2 regions of the Streptomyces sp. NPDC058741 genome follow, and region 2 is predicted to be linked to the other one. Evidence: riboswitches for the same ligand, from Rfam matches in the RefSeq annotation. Region 2 holds a riboswitch; the other holds the start of a gene.
What was found. Region 2 has a riboswitch for S-adenosylmethionine ahead of ACFW6P_RS09415 (aminotransferase class V-fold PLP-dependent enzyme). Riboswitches for the same ligand answer to the same signal wherever they lie in the genome.

Region 1: linked by a shared signal. The riboswitch ahead of thrC (threonine synthase) and the one ahead of ACFW6P_RS09415 (aminotransferase class V-fold PLP-dependent enzyme) in region 2 are both predicted to bind S-adenosylmethionine.

Annotation. Positions count from the first base shown of each region.
Region 1 covers NZ_JBHYQH010000006.1:95,803-105,671, forward strand. Annotated here, with positions in the region: gene murQ (N-acetylmuramic acid 6-phosphate etherase) at 1-169, shown strand, start outside; gene ACFW6P_RS07130 (hypothetical protein) at 321-890, shown strand; partial or broken gene ACFW6P_RS07135 (carboxylesterase/lipase family protein) at 895-1,248, opposite strand; gene ACFW6P_RS07140 (NADH:flavin oxidoreductase) at 1,487-2,650, opposite strand; gene groL (chaperonin GroEL) at 2,796-4,418, opposite strand; gene ACFW6P_RS07150 (cold-shock protein) at 4,808-5,011, opposite strand; gene ACFW6P_RS07155 (ubiquitin-like small modifier protein 1) at 5,459-5,734, opposite strand; gene thrC (threonine synthase) at 5,861-7,144, opposite strand; SAM riboswitch class I at 7,163-7,319, opposite strand; gene ACFW6P_RS07165 (glucosyl-3-phosphoglycerate synthase) at 7,485-8,429, shown strand; gene ACFW6P_RS07170 (trehalose-6-phosphate synthase) at 8,502-9,869, shown strand, end outside.
Region 2 covers NZ_JBHYQH010000008.1:123,738-133,606, reverse strand. Annotated here, with positions in the region: gene ACFW6P_RS09435 (c-type cytochrome) at 1-56, shown strand, start outside; gene ACFW6P_RS09430 (Rieske 2Fe-2S domain-containing protein) at 53-1,120, shown strand; gene ACFW6P_RS09425 (cytochrome bc complex cytochrome b subunit) at 1,117-2,739, shown strand; gene trpD (anthranilate phosphoribosyltransferase) at 2,877-3,941, shown strand; SAM riboswitch class IV at 4,020-4,136, shown strand; gene ACFW6P_RS09415 (aminotransferase class V-fold PLP-dependent enzyme) at 4,264-5,631, shown strand; gene ACFW6P_RS09410 (Lrp/AsnC family transcriptional regulator) at 5,810-6,091, opposite strand; gene ACFW6P_RS09405 (rhomboid family intramembrane serine protease) at 6,088-6,849, opposite strand; gene ACFW6P_RS09400 (hypothetical protein) at 7,009-7,248, shown strand; gene ACFW6P_RS09395 (NYN domain-containing protein) at 7,286-8,635, shown strand; gene ACFW6P_RS09390 (NlpC/P60 family protein) at 8,883-9,869, shown strand, end outside.

The sequences.
Region 1 (9,869 bases), on a different contig from region 2:
CGCCACGGGCGCCGGCGACGAGGAGATCGAGCGGGCCCTGACCGCCACGGACGGCGAGGTGAAGAACGCGATCCTCACACTGCTGGCCGACGTGGACGGCCCCACGGCCGCCCGCCTCCTGGAGGAGTCCGGGGGCCACCTGCGGGCTGCCCTGGAGGCCCGCCCGTAGGCCGCCCCCGGACCTACGCCGGCTCCGGCACCTGCGCGACCACCCCGGCCCCGGCCCGCTCCACGTCCTCATCCGTGGCCGTGTCCGTGTCCGCGCCCGCCTCCGCGTTCCGCCCGGCCTGTTCCTCCGCCCCCGCTACGACAATGGCCCCATGAACCACGCCCAGCTGACCGCCCTCGGCCGTGCCCTCCGTCTGCTCGGTGAGCACGGGGAAGCCCTCACCGCCGACACCCCGGACGCCAAACTGCACGAGGTGAAGGCCGACCTGCGGCGGGCTCTGGACCTGCTGGAGGAGAGCGTCACGGCCGTCAAGCCCACGACACGCTGCCCCGAGCATCCGAACGGCCCCGTCGACAAGAGCGCGCCCGACCTGTGCCTGCTGTGCGAGACCCGGCGCCGGTCCGCCCGGCGGGACGAGTTCGGGCCCGCCCCGCTCCAGCCGCAGGCAGGCGAGCCCGTCCAGTCCCGCTACGGCGTGCGCGGCGACCGCCCCCAGCCCCAGCAGCGCTGGCTGCCGGAGCTGTGGAACGGCCAGTCCTGGCAGCTGTGCGGCACCCCGCGCCGGGACCGCCGCGAGGCCGAGCTGTACATCGCCGCCCAGCGCCGCGCGCCCCGGGCCGCCATGGCGTACCGGCTGGTGCACGAGTTCACGGACTACGAGGTGCTGCGGGTGTGGGGCACGCCGCTGCGGGTCGACATCGAGCCCATGGGGAACCTGTAGGCGCCTACAGCAGGGGCAGCGGCAGGAAGTCGTGGCCCTCCCACAGGCGCCGCGAGGCCTCCTCCGGGCAGGGCGTGACCACCGGCTCCGCGTCCAGCACCTGCACCAGCCGCTCCCCGGCGTCGTACGCCGGCCAGCCGGGGTCGCCGGTGCGGGCGAACGCCGTCCAGGAGGAGCGGAAGCGGGACGCCAGTGCCAGGGCCTCGGCGGACGGCTCCGCGCCCGCGAACAGCAGGGCGCCCAGGCCGGCCCCGAACGTGCCGAACAGCAGCGGGACGTCCAGGGCGTGGCCGGCGCCCAGCGCACCGCCGTCGCCCGGCGCCGGTCAGGTCAGCTCGTAGACGTGGGCGTCTCCGCCACGGTTCTCGTCCAAGGGGGGGCGCGGCGAAGGGGATGCCGGGGAAGACGGCGAGCCCCTCCTCCCGGCGTCCGCGCACCGCGCCGGAGGTGGTGCGCACCACCGGCCCGGGCTGCTCGGAGGGGCCGTCCGCCGAGGGGCGGGGCTCGGTCGTCGTCATCTGGGTCTCCTCACGAAGTGCCGTGACTGCAGAGCCTGTTCAGTCTCGGCGACCGACGTGAGCGGCGTGGGTGCGGGGTCAGCTGAGGGTCTTCAGCGACGCCGCGTCGTAGGGCGCCAGTTCGTCGAGGCGGCCGGCCAGCACCTTGCGGGCCCACTCCGGGTCCTGCAGCAGGGCACGGCCGACGGCGACCATGTCGAACTCGTCGCGCTCCAGGCGGTCGAGCAGGTTGTCGAGGTCGCCCACCTCGGCGCCCTGGCCCTGGAAGGACTTGAGGAAGTCGCCGCCGTTCAGGCCGACCGAGCCGACGGTGATGGCGGGCTTGCCGGTGAGCTTCTTGGTCCAGCCGGCCAGGTTCAGGTCGGAGTCGTCGAACTCGGGGACCCAGTAGCGGCGGGTGGAGGCGTGGAAGGCGTCGACGCCGGCGGCGGCCAGCGGGGTCAGCAGGGCCTCGAGCTCCTCGGGCGTCTCGGCGAGGCGGGCGTCGTAGGCCTCCTGCTTCCACTGCGAGTAGCGGAAGATGACGGGGAAGTCCGGGGAGACGCTCTCGCGGACGGCCGCGACGATCTCCGCCGAGAACCTGGTGCGGGCGACGAGGTCGCCGCCGTAGGCGTCGGTGCGGCGGTTGGTGCCCTCCCACAGGAACTGGTCGAGCAGGTAGCCGTGGGCGCCGTGGATCTCCACGCCGTCGAAGCCGATCCGCTCGGCGGCGGCGGCGGCCTCGGCGAACGCGCCGACGACGGCGTCGATGTCGGTGCGCGTCATGGCCGTGCCGGTGGGCTCGTCGGCGCCGATGCGCAGTCCGGAGGGGCCGACGGCCGGGGCGTCGGCGACGGGCGGCTCGCCCTGCTTGCGGACCATGCCGATGTGCCACAGCTGCGGCACGATCGTGCCGCCCGCGGCGTGCACCGCCTCGGCGACCTTCGCCCAGCCCGCGAGCTGCTCCTCGCCGTGGAACCGCGGCACGCGGTCGCTCTGCCCGGCCGACTCGTGGCCGACGTAGGTGCCCTCGGTGACGATCAGTCCGACTCCGGCGGCGGCGCGGCGCGCGTAGTAGGAGAGGACGTCCTCACCGGGGATGCCGCCCGGGGAGAACATGCGCGTCATCGGCGCCATCGCGATCCGGTTGGGGACGGTCAGACCGCCCAGCGACACGGGGCGGGACAGGATCTCGGCGGCGCGGGAGGCGGAGGCGGCGACAGTCACGGAGAGGCTCCTTCGGATACCGGACAGTATGTGCATACGCATGGTTCATCCGCTGCAACCACCCGTCCCGTGCCCTCCATCCCGCCCCGCGCTGTGATCCCGGACACGCCCGAGGGCGGCACCCCCTGTCGGAACAGGGAGTGTCGCCCTCGGCAAGGACGTCGATCAACCGTCAGGTCGATCAGAAGTCCATGTCACCGCCCGGCATGCCGCCGCCGGCGGGCGCGGCGGCCTTCTCCGGCTTGTCGGCGATGACGGCCTCGGTGGTGAGGAACAGCGCGGCGATGGAGGCGGCGTTCTGCAGCGCGGAACGGGTCACCTTCGCCGGGTCGATGATGCCCTCGGCGATCATGTCGACGTACTCACCGGTCGCGGCGTTCAGGCCGTGGCCGACCTGGAGGTTGCGGACCTTCTCCACGACGACGCCGCCCTCGAGACCACCGTTGACGGCGATCTGCTTCAGCGGGGCCTCCAGCGCGAGCTTCACGGCGTTGGCGCCGGTCGCCTCGTCACCGTCGAGCTCCAGCTTCTCGAAGACCTGGGAGGCCTGCAGCAGGGCCACGCCACCACCGGCGACGATGCCCTCCTCGACGGCCGCCTTGGCGTTGCGCACGGCGTCCTCGATGCGGTGCTTGCGCTCCTTGAGCTCCACCTCGGTGGCGGCACCGGCCTTGATGACCGCGACACCGCCGGCGAGCTTCGCCAGGCGCTCCTGCAGCTTCTCGCGGTCGTAGTCCGAGTCGCTGTTCTCGATCTCGGCGCGGATCTGGTTGACCCGGCCCTGGACCTGCTCGGCGGAGCCGGCACCGTCGACGATGGTGGTCTCGTCCTTGGTGATGACGACCTTGCGGGCCTTGCCCAGGAGGTCCAGCGTGGCGTTCTCCAGCTTGAGGCCGACCTCCTCGGAGATCACCTCGCCGCCGGTGAGGATGCCGATGTCCTGCAGCATCGCCTTGCGGCGGTCACCGAAGCCCGGGGCCTTGACGGCGACGGACTTGAAGGTGCCGCGGATCTTGTTGACGACCAGGGTCGACAGGGCCTCGCCCTCGACGTCCTCGGCGATGATCAGCAGCGGCTTGCCCGACTGCATGACCTTCTCCAGGAGCGGGAGCAGGTCCTTGACGTTCGAGATCTTGGAGTTCGCGATCAGGATGTACGGGTCGTCGAGGACGGCCTCCATACGCTCCATGTCGGTGGCGAAGTACGCCGAGATGTAGCCCTTGTCGAAGCGCATACCCTCGGTGAGCTCCAGCTCCAGACCGAAGGTCTGGGACTCCTCGACGGTGATGACGCCTTCCTTGCCGACCTTGTCCATCGCCTCGGCGATGAGCTCGCCGATCTGGGTGTCGGCGGCGGAGATGGAGGCCGTGGAGGCGATCTGCTCCTTGGTCTCGACGTCCTTCGCCTGCTCCAGCAGGGCGGCGGAGACGGCCTCGACGGCGCGCTCGATACCGCGCTTCAGGGCCATCGGGTTGGCGCCGGCGGCCACGTTGCGCAGACCCTCGCGCACCAGGGCCTGGGCGAGGACGGTCGCGGTGGTCGTACCGTCACCGGCGACGTCGTCCGTCTTCTTGGCGACTTCCTTGACCAGCTCGGCGCCGATCTTCTCGTACGGGTCCTCGAGCTCGATCTCCTTGGCGATGGAGACACCATCGTTGGTGATCGTGGGCGCGCCCCACTTCTTCTCGAGGACGACGTTGCGGCCCTTGGGGCCGAGCGTCACCTTGACGGCGTCCGCGAGCTGGTTCATGCCGCGCTCGAGGCCGCGCCGCGCCTCCTCGTCGAACGCGATGATCTTGGCCATGTGAAGTGGTCCCTCCAGGACTGGGGGTGATTACTTCGGACCGCGCCCGCGCCCGCGACGGACGGCCCCGACCGGTTGGTTCCTTGCCCCATCCGGTCCGCGGGCCTCACCGACCCGGTCCTTACGTTGTCACTCTCACCTTCAGAGTGCTAACGCAATGATTAGCACTCGACCCCTCAGAGTGCAAGGTGCGCCCGCGCAGCGGGCTCGTCGAGGAGTGGTGGCCGGGTGACGGGCGGGCGCAAGCGCCTCGGGGGATCCGGCGGGGGCGTCAGCCCGCCGCGAACACGGCCCGGCGGGCCATCCGGACAGGCCGAAGGGCCCGCACCCCGGGGGGTGCGGGCCCTTCGGACAAGACCGGTCGCTGGTGCGTTGGTCGTGGTGCGCGTTCAGGCAGTGACGCGAACCATGTCGGCCTGCGGGCCCTTCTGGCCCTGCGAGATTTCGAACTCTACCCGCTGGCCCTCTTCCAGGGTGCGGTAGCCGTCCATCTGGATCGCGCTGTAGTGGACGAAAACATCCGCACCACCGTCGACCGCGATGAAGCCGTACCCCTTCTCCGCGTTGAACCACTTGACGGTGCCCTGAGCCATGCCTAACTCCCCTATTACTGGCCCTTGCACAGATCCACACTTCGCGGACCCGGGTCAGACCTCACCCCCCACGGTTGGGGGCGTGCGCCGGAACGCGTCGACCGCGGCTGAATGTATCTGCCCAACTGCCGTCTGCAACAGGTCAATCGGACGAGAAATCTGGACGTGAGGGGTCCGGAATGTGGGGAGAATTCGCCTGAATTCGGGTCAAGTCGGGCCACACAAAGGGAGCAAAAGCCGCGAAAGACGCGCACACTTTGGCTACATCTTGTCGGGCATGCGGCAGGAATTCAGGGTTCCGATCGATGGACCGGGAACGCGTTCCCCAACTCTACCGCGCTCAATCACGCAGAATTGCCCCCTCCGCTTCTCTCACGGAGGGGGCAATTCGCCGCACTCCCGGTGACCGGTGTCACTGAAGGCAACAATCGGCCCGGCGGAGCCGGTTCAGCCGCCGGCGACGGCCGGGATGATCGACACTCCGGCACCGTCCGGCGTGGCGGTCTCCAGCCCCTGCTCGAAGCGCACGTCGTCGTCGTTGACGTAGACGTTGACGAACCGGCGCAGCTTGCCCTGGTCGTCGAGCACCCGGGCGGCGATCCCGGTGTGGTTCTTCTCGAGGTCGGCGATCACCTCACCGAGGGTCGCCCCGTCGGCGGCGACCTCGGCCTGCCCACCGGTGTAGGTGCGCAGGATGGTGGGGATGCGAACGGTGACGCTCATCGGACATGTCCTCCGGTTCTTCTTGGGCAACGGCTGGGGCGCGCCCTCGGGGGCGCGGGGCTGTGTCGATATGCGGCTCCGCCGCGTGGGCGCGACCAGCCCCCACCCGCCCGCGGCGAACAGCGATCAGACGAGTCCGGCGTCCCGGAACGACTCCAGGCTGGGCCGAATGGTCGCGGTGAGACCGGTCCCGGCCACCGCGTCCAGCGTCTTCAGACCGTCCCCGGTGTTGAGCACGACCGTGGTCTTCGACGGGTCCAGCACCCCGTTCTCGACGAGCTTCTTCGTCACGCCCACCGTCACACCGCCGGCGGTCTCCGCGAAGACGCCCTCGGTGCGGGCCAGGATCCTGATCGCCTCGACGACCTGCTCGTCGTCCACGTCCTCCACCGCACCGCCCGTGCGCCGCGCGATGTCGAGCACGTACGGCCCGTCCGCCGGGTTGCCGATCGCCAGGGACTTGGCGATCGTGTCCGGCTTCTGGGGGCGGACCACGTCGTGACCGGCCTTGAACGCCGTGGACACCGGGGAGCAGCCCTCGGCCTGCGCACCGAAGATCTTGTACGGCCTGTCCTCGACCAGGCCGAGCCTGATCAGCTCCTGCAGGCCCTTGTCGATCTTCGTGAGCTGCGAGCCGGAGGCGATCGGCACCACGATCTGGTCGGGCAGCCGCCAGCCGAGCTGCTCGCAGATCTCGTAGGCGAGCGTCTTGGAACCCTCCGCGTAGTACGGCCGCAGGTTGACGTTGACGAAGCCCCAGCCCTCGCCGGCCGGGTCGCCGATCAGCTCGGAGCAGAAGCGGTTCACGTCGTCGTAGTTGCCCTCGATGCCGACGAGCTCGCCGCCGTAGACCGCGGCCATGACGACCTTGCCCTGCTCCAGGTCGTGCGGGATGAAGACGCAGGAGCGGAAGCCGGCGCGGGCCGCGGCGGCGCCGACGGCGCCGGCGAGGTTGCCGGTGGAGGAGCAGGAGAGCGTGGTGAAGCCGAAGGCGCGGGCGGCCTCCAGGGCCTGGGCGACGACCCGGTCCTTGAAGGAGTGCGTCGGGTTGCCGGAGTCGTCCTTCACGAACAGCTTGCCGGGCTCGACGCCCAGCTCGCGGGCGAGGTTGTCGGCCTGGACGAGCTTGGTCCAGCCCGGGTTGATGTTCGGCTTGTCCGCCACGTCGGCCGGGACGGGCAGCAGCGGGGCGTAGCGCCAGATGTTCGCGGGGCCCGCCTCGATCCGCTCGCGGAGCTCCTCGGCGCCGTAGGACGAGAAGTCGTAGGCGATCTCCAGCGGGCCGAAACACTCCTCGCAGGCGAAGACCGGTCCGAGGGGTACCCGGTGACCGCACTCGCGGCAGCTCAGGGCGGCGGCGGGACCGAGGTCGACGGAGTTCGTGGTGCTTTCGACAGTCTGCACAGCCATGTGAGGCGAGGCCCTTTCTCCTCATCTTCCTCACGACGCATCTCGCCGTGAGACGGATTTGGCACCTTCCCTAGCCGGGAGCCTCGCGGAAGTGGTCGCCAGTGACCTACGAGAACCGACTGGAGGGTTGCCGGGGCTTCATCGGGCCGTTTCCCTCTGCCCCTCTGGATGAGCTGTATGTGGTTGTCGACGACGGACGACGCCGGTCGGTGCCGGACATGCGATGGTCATCCGCGTTGTTCAAGACTGTAACCGACGACCAGGACAATTGAGATAGTCGTCCGAACCGCGAGATGGCTCACAGTCCGTCCCGCCGAGAGAACGCTAAGGAGCCGCCACGGTGCTGGAAGAAGTCGAGCGCTGGCTGGGCACCCGTTCGTGGTCCGCGACCGAGCGCCCGCTCCACCGGATCCTGGCCGCCAAGCAGCGCACCGGCCAGACGGTCAGCGTGGTGCTGCCCGCGCTGAACGAGGAGGAGACGGTCGGCGACATCGCCGCCGTGATCCGCCACGACCTGATGCTGCAGGTCCCGCTCGTCGACGAGCTGGTCGTCGTGGACTCGGGATCGACCGACCGCACCTCCGAGGTGGCCGCCGCGGCGGGCGCGACGGTGGTGCACCGCGACGCGATACTCCCGCGGCTGCCCGCCGTGCCCGGCAAGGGCGAGGTGCTGTGGCGCTCGCTGCTCGCCACACGGGGGGACATCGTCTGCTTCGTCGACGCCGACCTGCGGGACTTCTCGTCCGACTTCGTCTCCGGGATCGTGGGCCCGCTGCTCACCGAGCCGGACGTGGACCTGGTCAAGGGCATGTACGACCGCCCGCTCGCGGGCGCCTCGGGGCAGGGCGGCCGGGTCACGGAGCTGATGGCCCGCCCGCTGCTCAACATGCACTGGCCGCGGCTGGCCGGCTTCGTGCAGCCGCTCGGCGGCGAGTACGCGGCCCGCCGCTCGCTGCTGGAGCGGCTGCCGTTCCCCGTCGGCTACGGCATCGAGCTGGGGATGCTGGTGGACGCCCTGCACCTGGTGGGCCTGGACGCCCTGGCCCAGGTGGACGTCGGGGTGCGCAAGCACCGGCACCAGGACGGGCAGGCACTGGGCCGGATGGCCGCCGAGATCTACCGCACGGCCCAGCTGCGGCTGGCCCGCGGGCACCTCATCCGGCCGTCCCTGACGCAGTTCGAGCGGGGCGGTGACGGCTTCGAACCGCGGACGTACTCGGTGGACACCGAGGAGCGTCCGCCGATGGTGGAGATCGTCGAGTACCAGGAGCGCCGGGCGGCCTGAGCCGGGTGTTCTCGGCCGGATGCCGCAGGTTCGTACGTTTGAGCGCTCACAGGCCGGGCTAGGTTGAGGGCTATGGCTTCGACGTACGGTGCTGCACGGGTTCTGGTGGCCTCCAACCGGGGTCCGGTCTCCTACACGGTGGGTGAGGGCGGTTCGCTGGACGCCAAGCGGGGCGGCGGCGGACTGGTGTCGGGACTGTCCGCGATCGGCTCGGACGCGGACGCGCTGTGGGTCTGCTCGGCGCTGTCCGACGGCGACCGGGAGGCGGTCCGCCGGGGCGTCGGCGAGGACGGCGTGCGGATGCTGGACATCCCGGCCGACGTGCACGCCGACGCCTACAACGGCATCGCGAACTCGGTCCTGTGGTTCGTCCACCACATGCTCTACCAGACGCCCCTGGAGCCGGTCTTCGACGCCGGGTTCCGGCGCCGGTGGGCGTCCTACGAGACGTACAACCGGGCGTTCGCCGAGGCGCTGGCCGAGGAGGCGGCGCAGGGCGCGGCGGTCGTGGTGCAGGACTACCACCTGACCCTGGTGCCGGGCATGCTCCGCGAGCTGCGCCCGGACCTGCGCATCGGGCATTTCTCGCACACGCCGTGGGCGCCGCCCGAGTACTTCCGGATGCTGCCGGACGACGTGGCCGGGCAGGTGCTGCGCGGCATGCTCGGCGCGGACCGGCTGGGCTTCCTCACCCAGCGCTGGGCGGACGCGTTCACGGAGTGCGCCGAGCGGTTCGCGGGCGGGCTCGGCGGCACGCGGATCGGCGTGCACGGGCTGGGCACGGACGCGGACTTCCTGCGCGAGCGGGCGCACCGGGCCGACGTCGAGGAGCGGATGGCCGTGCTCCGGGAGGAGATCGGCGAGGGCCGGCGCACCATCGTCCGGGTCGACCGCGCCGAGCTGTCGAAGAACATCGTGCGCGGCCTGCTGGCCTACCGCGCCCTCCTCGACTCCCACGCCGAGTGGCGCGAGCGCGTGGTGCACGTCGCCTTCGCCTACCCGTCGCGGCAGGACCTCGCGGTGTACCGGGACTACACGGCGGAAGTCCAGCGGCTGGCCGGGGAGATCAACGCCGCGTACGGCACACCGGGCTGGACGCCGGTCCTGCTGCACGTCGAGGACGACTTCGCCCGCTCGCTGGCCGCCTACCGGCTGGCCGACGTGGCCCTGGTCAACCCCATCCGCGACGGCATGAACCTGGTCGCCAAGGAGGTCCCGGTGGTCTCCGACACGGGCTGCGCGCTGGTGCTGTCCCGGGAGGCCGGGGCGTACGAGGAGCTCGGCGAGGACGCGCTCACGGTCAACCCGTACGACGTCACGGGCACGGCGGCGGCCCTGCACGAGGCGCTGTCGATGCGCCCGGAGGAACGCGCCGACCGCAGCAAGCGCCTGGCGGCCGCGGCGACCGCCCTGCCACCGGCCCGGTGGTTCCTGGACCAA
Region 2 (9,869 bases):
TGATCGCCGTCGCCGTGTGGGTCGCCGCCCGGACCGCAAAGGCCAAGAAGTCATGAGTAGCCAAGACATTCCAGAAGAGAACCTGCCCGCCGCGCACTCCGCAGGCCGTGACGAGCACGGCGTGGTGAGCGTGGCGGACGAGAAGCACCCGTTCGCCGACCCGGGCCTGCCGCCCCACGAGCACCGGATCCAGGACGTCGACGAGCGGGCCGCCAAGCGGTCCGAGCGCACCGTCGCCCTGCTGTTCACGGTGTCGATGCTGGCCGCCGTCGCCTTCATCGCCGCGTTCGTGGCGATCCCCGTCGACAAGTCGGTCTTCATCTTCCCGCTGGGCCACATCAGCGCGCTGAACTTCGCGCTGGGCCTCACCCTCGGCATCGCGCTGTTCTGCATCGGCGCGGGCGCCGTCCACTGGGCCCGCACCCTGATGTCGGACGTGGAGATCGCCGACGAGCGCCACCCGATCGAGGCGGAGCCCGAGGTCCGCGAGAAGGTCTTCGCGGACTTCAAGCAGGGTGCCAAGGAGTCGGCGCTCGGCCGCCGCAAGCTGATCCGCAACACCATGCTCGGCGCGCTCACGCTGGTGCCGCTCTCCGGGATCGTGCTGCTGCGCGACCTGGGCCCGCTGCCCGGCACCAAGCTCCGCCACACCCTGTGGTCCAAGGGCAAGCTGCTCGTCAACATGAACACCAACGAGCCGCTGCGCCCCTCCGACGTCGCGGTCGGTTCGCTGACCTTCGCCAAGCCCGAGGGCCTGGAGGAGGACGACCACGACTTCCAGAACGAGATCGCCAAGGCCGCTCTGATGATCGTCCGGATCCAGCCGGAGAACATCAAGGACAAGCGCGAGCTCGAGTGGTCGCACGAGGGCATCGTCGCGTACTCGAAGATCTGCACCCACGTCGGTTGCCCGATCTCCCTGTACGAGCAGCAGACGCACCACGTGCTCTGCCCCTGCCACCAGTCCACCTTCGACCTCGCCGACGGTGCCCGAGTGATCTTCGGTCCCGCCGGTCACGCCCTGCCGCAACTCCGCATCGGCGTGAACGACGAGGGCTACCTCGAGGCGCTCGGCGACTTCGAAGAGCCCGTCGGCCCTGCTTTCTGGGAGCGCGGATGAGTACTGCACAGACACGCCGCAAGGCGCCCGCCGGAGAGCGGGTCGCCGACTGGGCCGACGGCCGCCTGGGGATCTACTCCCTGGCCAAGGCCAACATGCGCAAGATCTTCCCGGACCACTGGTCCTTCATGCTCGGTGAGATCTGCCTCTACAGCTTCATCATCATCATCCTCACGGGTGTGTACCTGACGCTGTTCTTCCACCCGTCGATGAACGAGGTGGAGTACCACGGCAGCTACGTCCCGCTCCAGGGGCAGCTGATGTCCGAGGCGTTCGCCTCCACCATGGACATCAGCTTCGACGTCCGCGGCGGTCTGCTCATCCGGCAGATCCACCACTGGGCGGCGATCATCTTCCTCGCCGGCATGTTCGTGCACATGATGCGCGTCTTCTTCACCGGCGCGTTCCGCAAGCCGCGCGAGATCAACTGGCTGTTCGGCTTCCTGCTGTTCGTCCTGGGCATGTTCACCGGTTTCACCGGCTACTCGCTCCCGGACGACCTGCTCTCCGGCACCGGTGTCCGCTTCACGCAGGGCGCGATCCTGTCCGTGCCGATCGTCGGCACGTACATCTCGATGTTCCTGTTCGGCGGGGAGTTCCCGGGCACCGACTTCGTCGCCCGGTTCTACTCGATCCACATCCTGCTGCTGCCGGGCATCATGCTCGGGCTCGTGGTCGGCCACCTGATCCTGGTCTTCTACCACAAGCACACCCAGTTCGCGGGCCCCGGCCGGACCAACAAGAACGTCGTCGGCATGCCGCTGCTGCCGGTCTACATGGCCAAGGCCGGAGGCTTCTTCTTCCTGGTCTTCGGTTTCATCACGGCCCTCGCCGGCATCGCCACCATCAACCCGATCTGGGTCCTGGGCCCCTACCGGCCCGACCAGGTGTCGACCGGTGCCCAGCCCGACTGGTACATGGGCTTCGCCGAAGGCCTGATCCGGGCCATGCCCGGCTGGGAGATCAACCTCTGGGGCCACACGCTCGTCCTGGGCGTGTTCATCCCGCTGGTGCTCTTCGGCGTGTTCCTCGCGATCATCGCCCTGTACCCGTTCATCGAGTCGTGGATCACCGGGGACAAGCGCGAGCACCACATCCTGGACCGGCCGCGCAACGCCCCGACGCGCACCGGCTTCGGTGTCGCCTGGGTCACCGCCTACATCATCATGCTGATCGGCGGTGGCAACGACATCGTCGCCACCCACTTCCACCTGTCGATCAACGCGGTCACCTGGTTCGTCCGGATCGGCTTCTTCCTCGGACCGGTCATCGCGTTCATCGTCACCAAGCGGATCTGCCTCGGCCTGCAGCGCCGGGACAAGGAGAAGGTGCTGCACGGCCGCGAGTCGGGCATCATCAAGCGCCTGCCGCACGGTGAGTTCATCGAGGTGCACGAGCCGCTCAGCCAGGAGCAGATGTACACGCTCACGGCGCACGAGCAGTACGAGCCGGCCGAGCTCGGCCCGGCGGTCGACGAGAACGGTGTCGAGCGCAAGCTGAAGGCCTCCGAGAAGCTGCGTGCCAGGCTCAGCGACGCCTACTACGGCGAGGGTTCCCAGATCCCGAAGCCGACCGTCGAGGAGTACAGGGAGATCACGAGCGGTCACGGCCACCACTGATCACTGCTTCGCCACGCCACACGAGGGGCCCCGTCCGGTGTTCGGACGGGGCCCTTCGCCCTGCCCCGGGCTGGATAGGGTGGACCACGTCGAGACTCTTGTCCCGCGGTGCGGGACGCCTGACCCTGGAGCGGCTTATGAGCGCTGTGACCCCCGCTGGAGGCGACACCGCGGCGGGCCGCTCCTGGCCCCTGCTGCTGAACGGTCTGCTCGAGGGCCGGGACCTGACCGCGGACGACACCGCCTGGGCGATGGACCTGATCATGCGGGGCGAGGCGACGGACGCGCAGATCGCCGGGTTCGTGGTGGCACTGCGCGCCAAGGGGGAGACCGTCGAGGAGATCACCGGGTTCGTCCGGGCGATGTACGAGCACGCCAACGTGATCGAGGTGCCCGGCCCGGCCGTCGACATCGTCGGCACGGGCGGCGACGGCGCCAGGACCGTCAACATCTCCACGATGTCGGCGATCGTCGTCGCCGGCACGGGCGCCAAGGTCGTCAAGCACGGCAACCGCGCGGCGTCCTCGGCGTCCGGGGCGTCCGACGTCCTGGAGAAGCTCGGCGTCAACCTGGAACTGCCGACGCACCGGGTGGCCGCGGTGGCCGAGGCGGCCGGGATCACCTTCTGCTTCGCGGCGAAGTTCCACCCGTCGATGCGGTACGCGGGCGCGGCGCGCGGGCAGTTGGGCATCCGGACGATCTTCAACGTGCTGGGACCCCTGACCAACCCCGCGAAGGTCCGGGCCCAGGCCGTCGGTGTGGCGGACCCGCGCATGGCGCCGATCGTCGCCGCCGTCTTCGCCGAGCGCGGCAACTCCTCCCTGGTCTTCCGGGGTGACGACGGCCTCGACGAGCTGACCACCACCTCCACGTCCCGCGTGTGGATCGTCCGGGACGGCAAGGTCGCCGAGGAGGCCTTCGACCCGCGCGACGTGGGCATCGACCTGGTCCCCGTGGCGGCCCTGCGGGGAGCGGACGCCTCCTACAACGCGGAGGTCGCCCGGCGGCTGCTGGACGGCGAGACCGGCCCCGTCCGCGACGCCGTCCTGCTGAACTCGGCGGCCGCCGTGGTGGCGCTGGAACCGGGCACCGGGACGCTCGCCGAGCAGATCCGCGCCGGGATCGCGCGGGCGGCCGAGTCGGTCGACTCCGGTGCCGCCAGGCGGGTGCTGGAGCGCTGGGTGGCCGCCAGCAACGCGTGACCCCCGCAGCGTGAGGTGCGTCCCGCGATCCGGACCGGGTTGCGGGACGCCGATCACTTCCCGTACGTTCCTGTACCAGGTCATGAGTGACAGTCATGAGGCCCCGGCCGACTGTCCGGCAACCCTCCGTCCGTGGCGGGGTGCCCCGGGTGAAGACCAGGCCGTGGTCAGCAAGGTCCACGGCAAGCGCGGACCCCTCGCCACACCAGGGGTCCTGGTCGTCGAGGAGTCTCCCGTGAGCAAGCGAATGCGCTAGGGCCGCAGAGCCCCGCCTCCGCACCCTTCTCTTCTCTTCACCCTTCGCCCTCACGGGAGTTCAGCCATGTCCGTCTCCACCGCTGCCGCCGTCCAGTCCGTTCGTGCCCCGCTGCCCGTTCTGGGACGGGACGTCACCGTGCCGCTCGTCACCGGCGGCGAGGTCACCTACGCCGCGCTCGACTACGCCGCCAGCGCCCCGGCGCTCCAGCGCGTCTGGGACGACGTCGCCGCCTACGCGCCCTACTACGGCAGCGTCCACCGGGGGGCCGGATACCTGTCCCAGCTCTCCACCGACCTGTTCGAGAACGCCCGCCGCACCGTCTTCGAGTTCCTCGGCTGCCGGGACGGCGACCAGGTGGTCTTCACCCGGTCCACCACCGACTCGCTCAACCTCCTCGCCGCCGCGCTCCCGGCGGACTGCCAGGTCTTCGTGTTCGAGACCGAGCACCACGCCTCCCTGCTGCCCTGGCGCGGCGCCCGCGTCACCTTCCTCGACGCCCCGGACAGCCCCCGCCGGGCCGTCGAGACCCTGGAGCGCGCCCTCGCCGCCCGGGACCCCCACGGGCCGGCCCTGGTCTGCGTCACCGGCGCCTCCAACGTCACCGGCGAGCTGTGGCCCGTACGGGAGCTCGCGGCGGCCGCGCACGCGCACGGTGCGCGGATCGTCCTGGACGCCGCGCAGCTGGCCCCGCACCACCCGGTGTCGGTCGCGGACCTGGACGTCGACTGGGTCGCCTTCTCCGGGCACAAGCTGTACGCGCCGTTCGGCTCCGGTGTCCTGGCCGGGCGGGCCGACTGGCTGCGCGAGGCCGAGCCGTACCTCGCGGGCGGCGGCGCGAGCCGCAGGGTCGGCCGTCGGGCGGACGGGGGAGTGGACGTCGAGTGGCACGACGGCGCCGCCCGTCACGAGGCCGGGTCGCCCAACGTCATCGGCGCCTACGCCGTCGCCTCGGCCTGCAGGGCGCTGACCGAGGCCGGTTTCGACACCCTCGTCGCCCGGGAGCGGCAGCTGCTCCGCATGGTGCGGGAGGGCCTGGCGGACGTGCCCGAGGTGCGGTTCCTGTCGCTGTTCGGGGACGACGTGCCGCGCGTGGGGGTGCTCTCCTTCGTCGTCGAGGGCTGGAACAGCTCCCACTTCGCCGCCGCCCTGTCCGCCGAATACGGCATCGGCGTGCGGGACGGGCTGTTCTGCGCCCACCCGCTGGTGCGCACGCTGCTCGGCAGCGACCCGCAGACGCAGGGCGCGTGCGGTGCCCCCGAGGCCGGGCCCGGTGAGAAGTCGCTCAACGCGATCCGGGTCAGCTTCGGCGCGGGCACCCCCGACGAGCACGTGGAGCGGTTCGTGCGGGCCGTGCGGGAGCTCGTCACGGACGGCGCGCGCTGGACCTACCGCACCGAGGACGGGCGCTGCGTGCCGGACACCTCCGCCTGAGCCCTTCCGGCCGCCGGGGGCAGACGGGGGCCCGGGAGCGGGATCAGCACGACCGAGGACAGGGCGGCCACACGACGGGTGGATGCCCATGGGCCCGATCCCGCGGACGCGACCCGGACAGCGGCATGAAGCCCGGACGAAGAACTCCTCATCCGGGATCCTGCACTCGGGGGCGGGCCTAGTTGTCCAGGCCGATCGAGAACGCCGCCTCCAGGTCGTGCTGCGAGTACGTGCGGAAGGCCACGTGCGTGTCCGTGCCCTCGACACCGGGGATCTTGCTGATCCGGCCCGGGATGACCTCGGCCAGGTCCTCGTGCTCCTTGACCCGGACCATCGCGATCAGGTCGTAGGTGCCGGTGACGGAGAAGACCTCGCTGACGTTGTCCAGCGCCGCGATCGACTCGGCGATCTCGGGGATCCGGTCCACGCTGGTCTTGATGAGGACGATCGCGGTGATCACGGCTGGTTCTCTCCCTCGGGGGCCGGAGCAGGGGCGGCCTTCACTCTAGTGGGGCCGGTCGGGCGGCCGTAGCGGACCGAGGCGTAGCCGAAGCCCAGGCCGAACCCGATCAGATGGGCGAGGTAGGCCACGCCCGGCCCGTCCGAGGCCCGCCCGGCCGCCAGCCACTGCAGCGCCGCCCAGAACGGCAGCACGATCCACGCGGGGAAGCGCACCGGAAGGAAGAACAGGAACGGCAGGAGGCTGGTCACCCGGGCCCTGGGGAACAGGTACAGGAACGCGCCGAGGACCGCCGAGATCGCCCCCGAGGCTCCGACCAGGGACTGCCCGGAGTGCGCGTGGGCGACGGCGTAGCCCAGCAGGGCCAGGTAGCCGCAGCCGACGTAGAACAGGGTGAACTGCACCCGGCCCATCCGCTCCTCGGTCATCGCACCGAAGACGTAGAGGAAGAGCATGTTGCCGAGCAGATGCACCCAGCTGCCGTGGACGAACAGAGCGGTCACCGGGGTGAGGGCGGAGACGCCCGCCCCCTCGGAGCCGTCGAACAGTTCTGCGGGGATCACGCCCCAGCGGCGGAAGTAGGCCCGCTGCGCTCCGAGCAGTTCGTCGCCCGAGCCGTACGCCGGATTCAGGCCCGAGGCGGGTCCGGCCAGGAAGGCCGCGCAGCACAGGGCGATCAGGGTGTACGTCACCGGCGCCGTCGCACCCCCGACCGATCCGCCGGCCCGGACGAGCGTCGCTCTCCACTTGCTGATCATGGACACAGAGCATGACGTAACCGGACGCATCCGTGCAGACCGCCTCGCCGCCGTGGACGCGTGGGCGGCGAGGACCCGGCAGGCCGTAGGGTTACGGACCACACGCACCGGGGAATCCGGTGGCGTCACGGACACTAGAAGGAAAGAGAACAGGTCACGATGACGGTTCCCCTCCCGACCGCCGAGACGCGGTGGCGCTGCACCCTCTGCGGCAACCTCACGCGGTTCGACGTGACCCGCTCGTCGAAGGTCGTCGAGTACGTCCATCTCGACCTGGCCGGAGAGCCCAGGGTCGAGGAGCGTGAGGTGCTCAGTGAGACCATCGAGTCGGTGCGCTGCCGCTGGTGCAACGCGGTGGACCAGGTGGAACTCGTGGACAGGCCGGGCGCCGGCTCCTGAGCGGAGCCGGGCCCGCACAGGCATGGGGGTGTGACGGATGGTGGAGACCACGGGCGGGGGGCCGGGCGACGGCGCCGCCGAGGTGCTCGACCGTCCGCTGCCCGACGGCGTGCGCCGCAAGGTGGTGCAGATCGTCTCCGACGGCTTCGGCTCGCTGACGGTCGGCGAACTGCCCGCGCAGCTGAGGCAGTACGCCCGCTTCGCCCCGAACCGCCGCGCCAAGTTCGCCGGCAACGCCATGGCCGCGGCCCTGGAGACCGACCCGCTGTTCCGCCAGCGCATCGGGGAGAAACTCAGAGAGGGCCAGCCGGAACTGACCGGCGCCCTCGACTCCGGCTCGCCGCCCCCGGCCGCGGATCCGCTCGACGTGGCGGCCGCGGCCTACGTACTGCGGCCGCCGGGCTGGGTGAAGCTCGTGGCGGCCGCCGGCGAGGAGGCCCAGCGGGCCCACGCCGAGCGCGCCGACGAGGAGAGCCGGGCCGAGCTGGAGCGGCTGCGCGCCGAGCTCGCCCGGGCCCGCGACCACACCCGCGCCGAGACCGAGCGGCTGCGCACGGAGCTGGAATCGACAAGGAAGGAGACCGAGTCCCTGCAGCGCAAGCTGCGCGCCGCCCAGAGCGACGTCAAGCGCGGCGAGGCGGCCCTGCGCAAGATGCAGGGCGAGATCGAGGCCGTCCGCGCCGAGGGCCAGGCCCAGGTGTCCGCCGCCGAGAGCGAGACCCGTCGCCTGAAGGCCCGGCTGGGCGAGAGCGAGGCCGCCCTGGAGGCCGCCCGCCGGGCTGCGCGCGAGGGCCGCAGCGTCGAGGACATGCGGGTACGACTGCTGCTGGACACCCTGCTGGACGCCACCCAGGGGCTCCGCCGCGAGCTGGCCCTGCCGCCGGTGTCGATCCGGCCCGCCGAGACCGTCGACGCCGTCGAGCCGGGCCGGATGTCCCCCAAGGACATCGCCGCCCGCGCCCTGTCCGAGAACGATCCGCAGGTCCTGGACCAGCTGCTCGCGCTGCCGCAGGCCCATCTGGTCGTCGACGGCTACAACGTGACCAAGACCGGCTATCCGCAGATGCCGCTGGAGAAGCAGCGCCTCAGGCTGCTCGGCCAGCTCTCCCAGCTCGCGGCGCAGAGCGGCGCCGAGGTGACCTGCGTCTTCGACGGCGCGGAACTGGCCGCGCCGGTGCTGCTCGCGCCGCCGCGCGGTGTCCGGGTGCTGTTCTCCAAGCCGGGCGTCACCGCCGACGAGCTCATCCGCCAGCTGGTGCGCGCCGAACCCCCGGGCCGCCCGGTCATCGTGGCCTCCACCGACCGCGAGGTCGCCGACGGGGTGGCCCGCGCGGGCGCCCGGCCCGTGGCTTCCGCGATGCTCCTCAAGCGCCTTTCGCGCGCCTAGGAACCCTACGGGCGATGCGCAACATCCGGGCGGGATGCCCCAATTGATGGGACCCGTGGGCCACGTTGCGTCAAGTGCGGTGCACCGCCTGTGAGTCCCGGGAAAAAGTTCGCCACCTGTGACGCGATTTTTCATCTGAGGATTTGAACTGATCACAGGAGGGTCACTAGGGTCAGGCCCCGAACCTCCGCTCGGGTGATCACTCATCGGGAGAGACGGCGGAGGGGCCAGAAGGAGCTTTTCACCCGTGGCGTCCCACCGTCGTCCGAAGCAGCCCAGCCGCGCACGTGTGACCGTGCTGACCACCGCCGCCGCCGCTGCCGTCGCCTTCAGCTCGCAGGCCGCCAACGCGGCCCCCAGCGAGAAGCCGAGCAAGGACGAGGTCAAGGCGAAGGTCGACAAGCTCTACGAAGAGGCCGAGCACGCCACCGAGAAGTACAACGGGGCCAAGGAGAAGCAGGAGAAGCTCCAGAAGGAGATCTCCACCATCCAGGACAACGTCGCCCGCGGCCAGGAGGAGCTCAACGAGCTGCGCGACAGCCTGGGCCTGGCCGCCGCGTCGCAGTACCGCACCGGCTCCATCGACCCCTCGCTCCAGCTCTTCCTCTCCTCGGACCCGGACGACTACCTCGACAAGGCCTCCACGCTCGACCAGTTGAGCAGCCAGCAGGTCGAGGCGCTGAAGAAGGTCCAGGAGAAGCAGCGCGAACTCGCCCAGCAGCGCGCCGAGGCGTCCGAGAAGCTCAAGGACCTCGCCTCCACCCGCGCCGAACTGGGCGAGAAGAAGAAGGAAGTCCAGGGCAAGCTCTCCTCCGCCCAGAAGCTGCTCAACACCCTCACCGCCGCCGAGAAGGCGCAGCTCAAGGAAGAGGAGAACCGCGCCAGCCGGACCGCCGAGCGCGACGCCCTCACCGCCAAGACCCCGCCCAGCTCGGGCCGCGCCGCCGCCGCCTTCGCCTTCGCCCAGAGCCAGCTCGGCAAGCCCTACGTCTACGGCGCCACCGGCATGAGCTCCTACGACTGCTCCGGCCTCACCTCCCGGGCGTACGCCGCGGCCGGCGTCCAGATCCCGCGCACCTCCGAGGCCCAGACCGGCGCCGGCACCAAGATCTACTCGGTCAGCCAGCTCAAGGTCGGCGACCTGGTCTTCTTCTTCAACGACCTGCACCACGTGGGCCTCTACGCCGGCAACGGGCAGATCATCCACGCCCCGCGCACCGGCACGGTCGTCCGC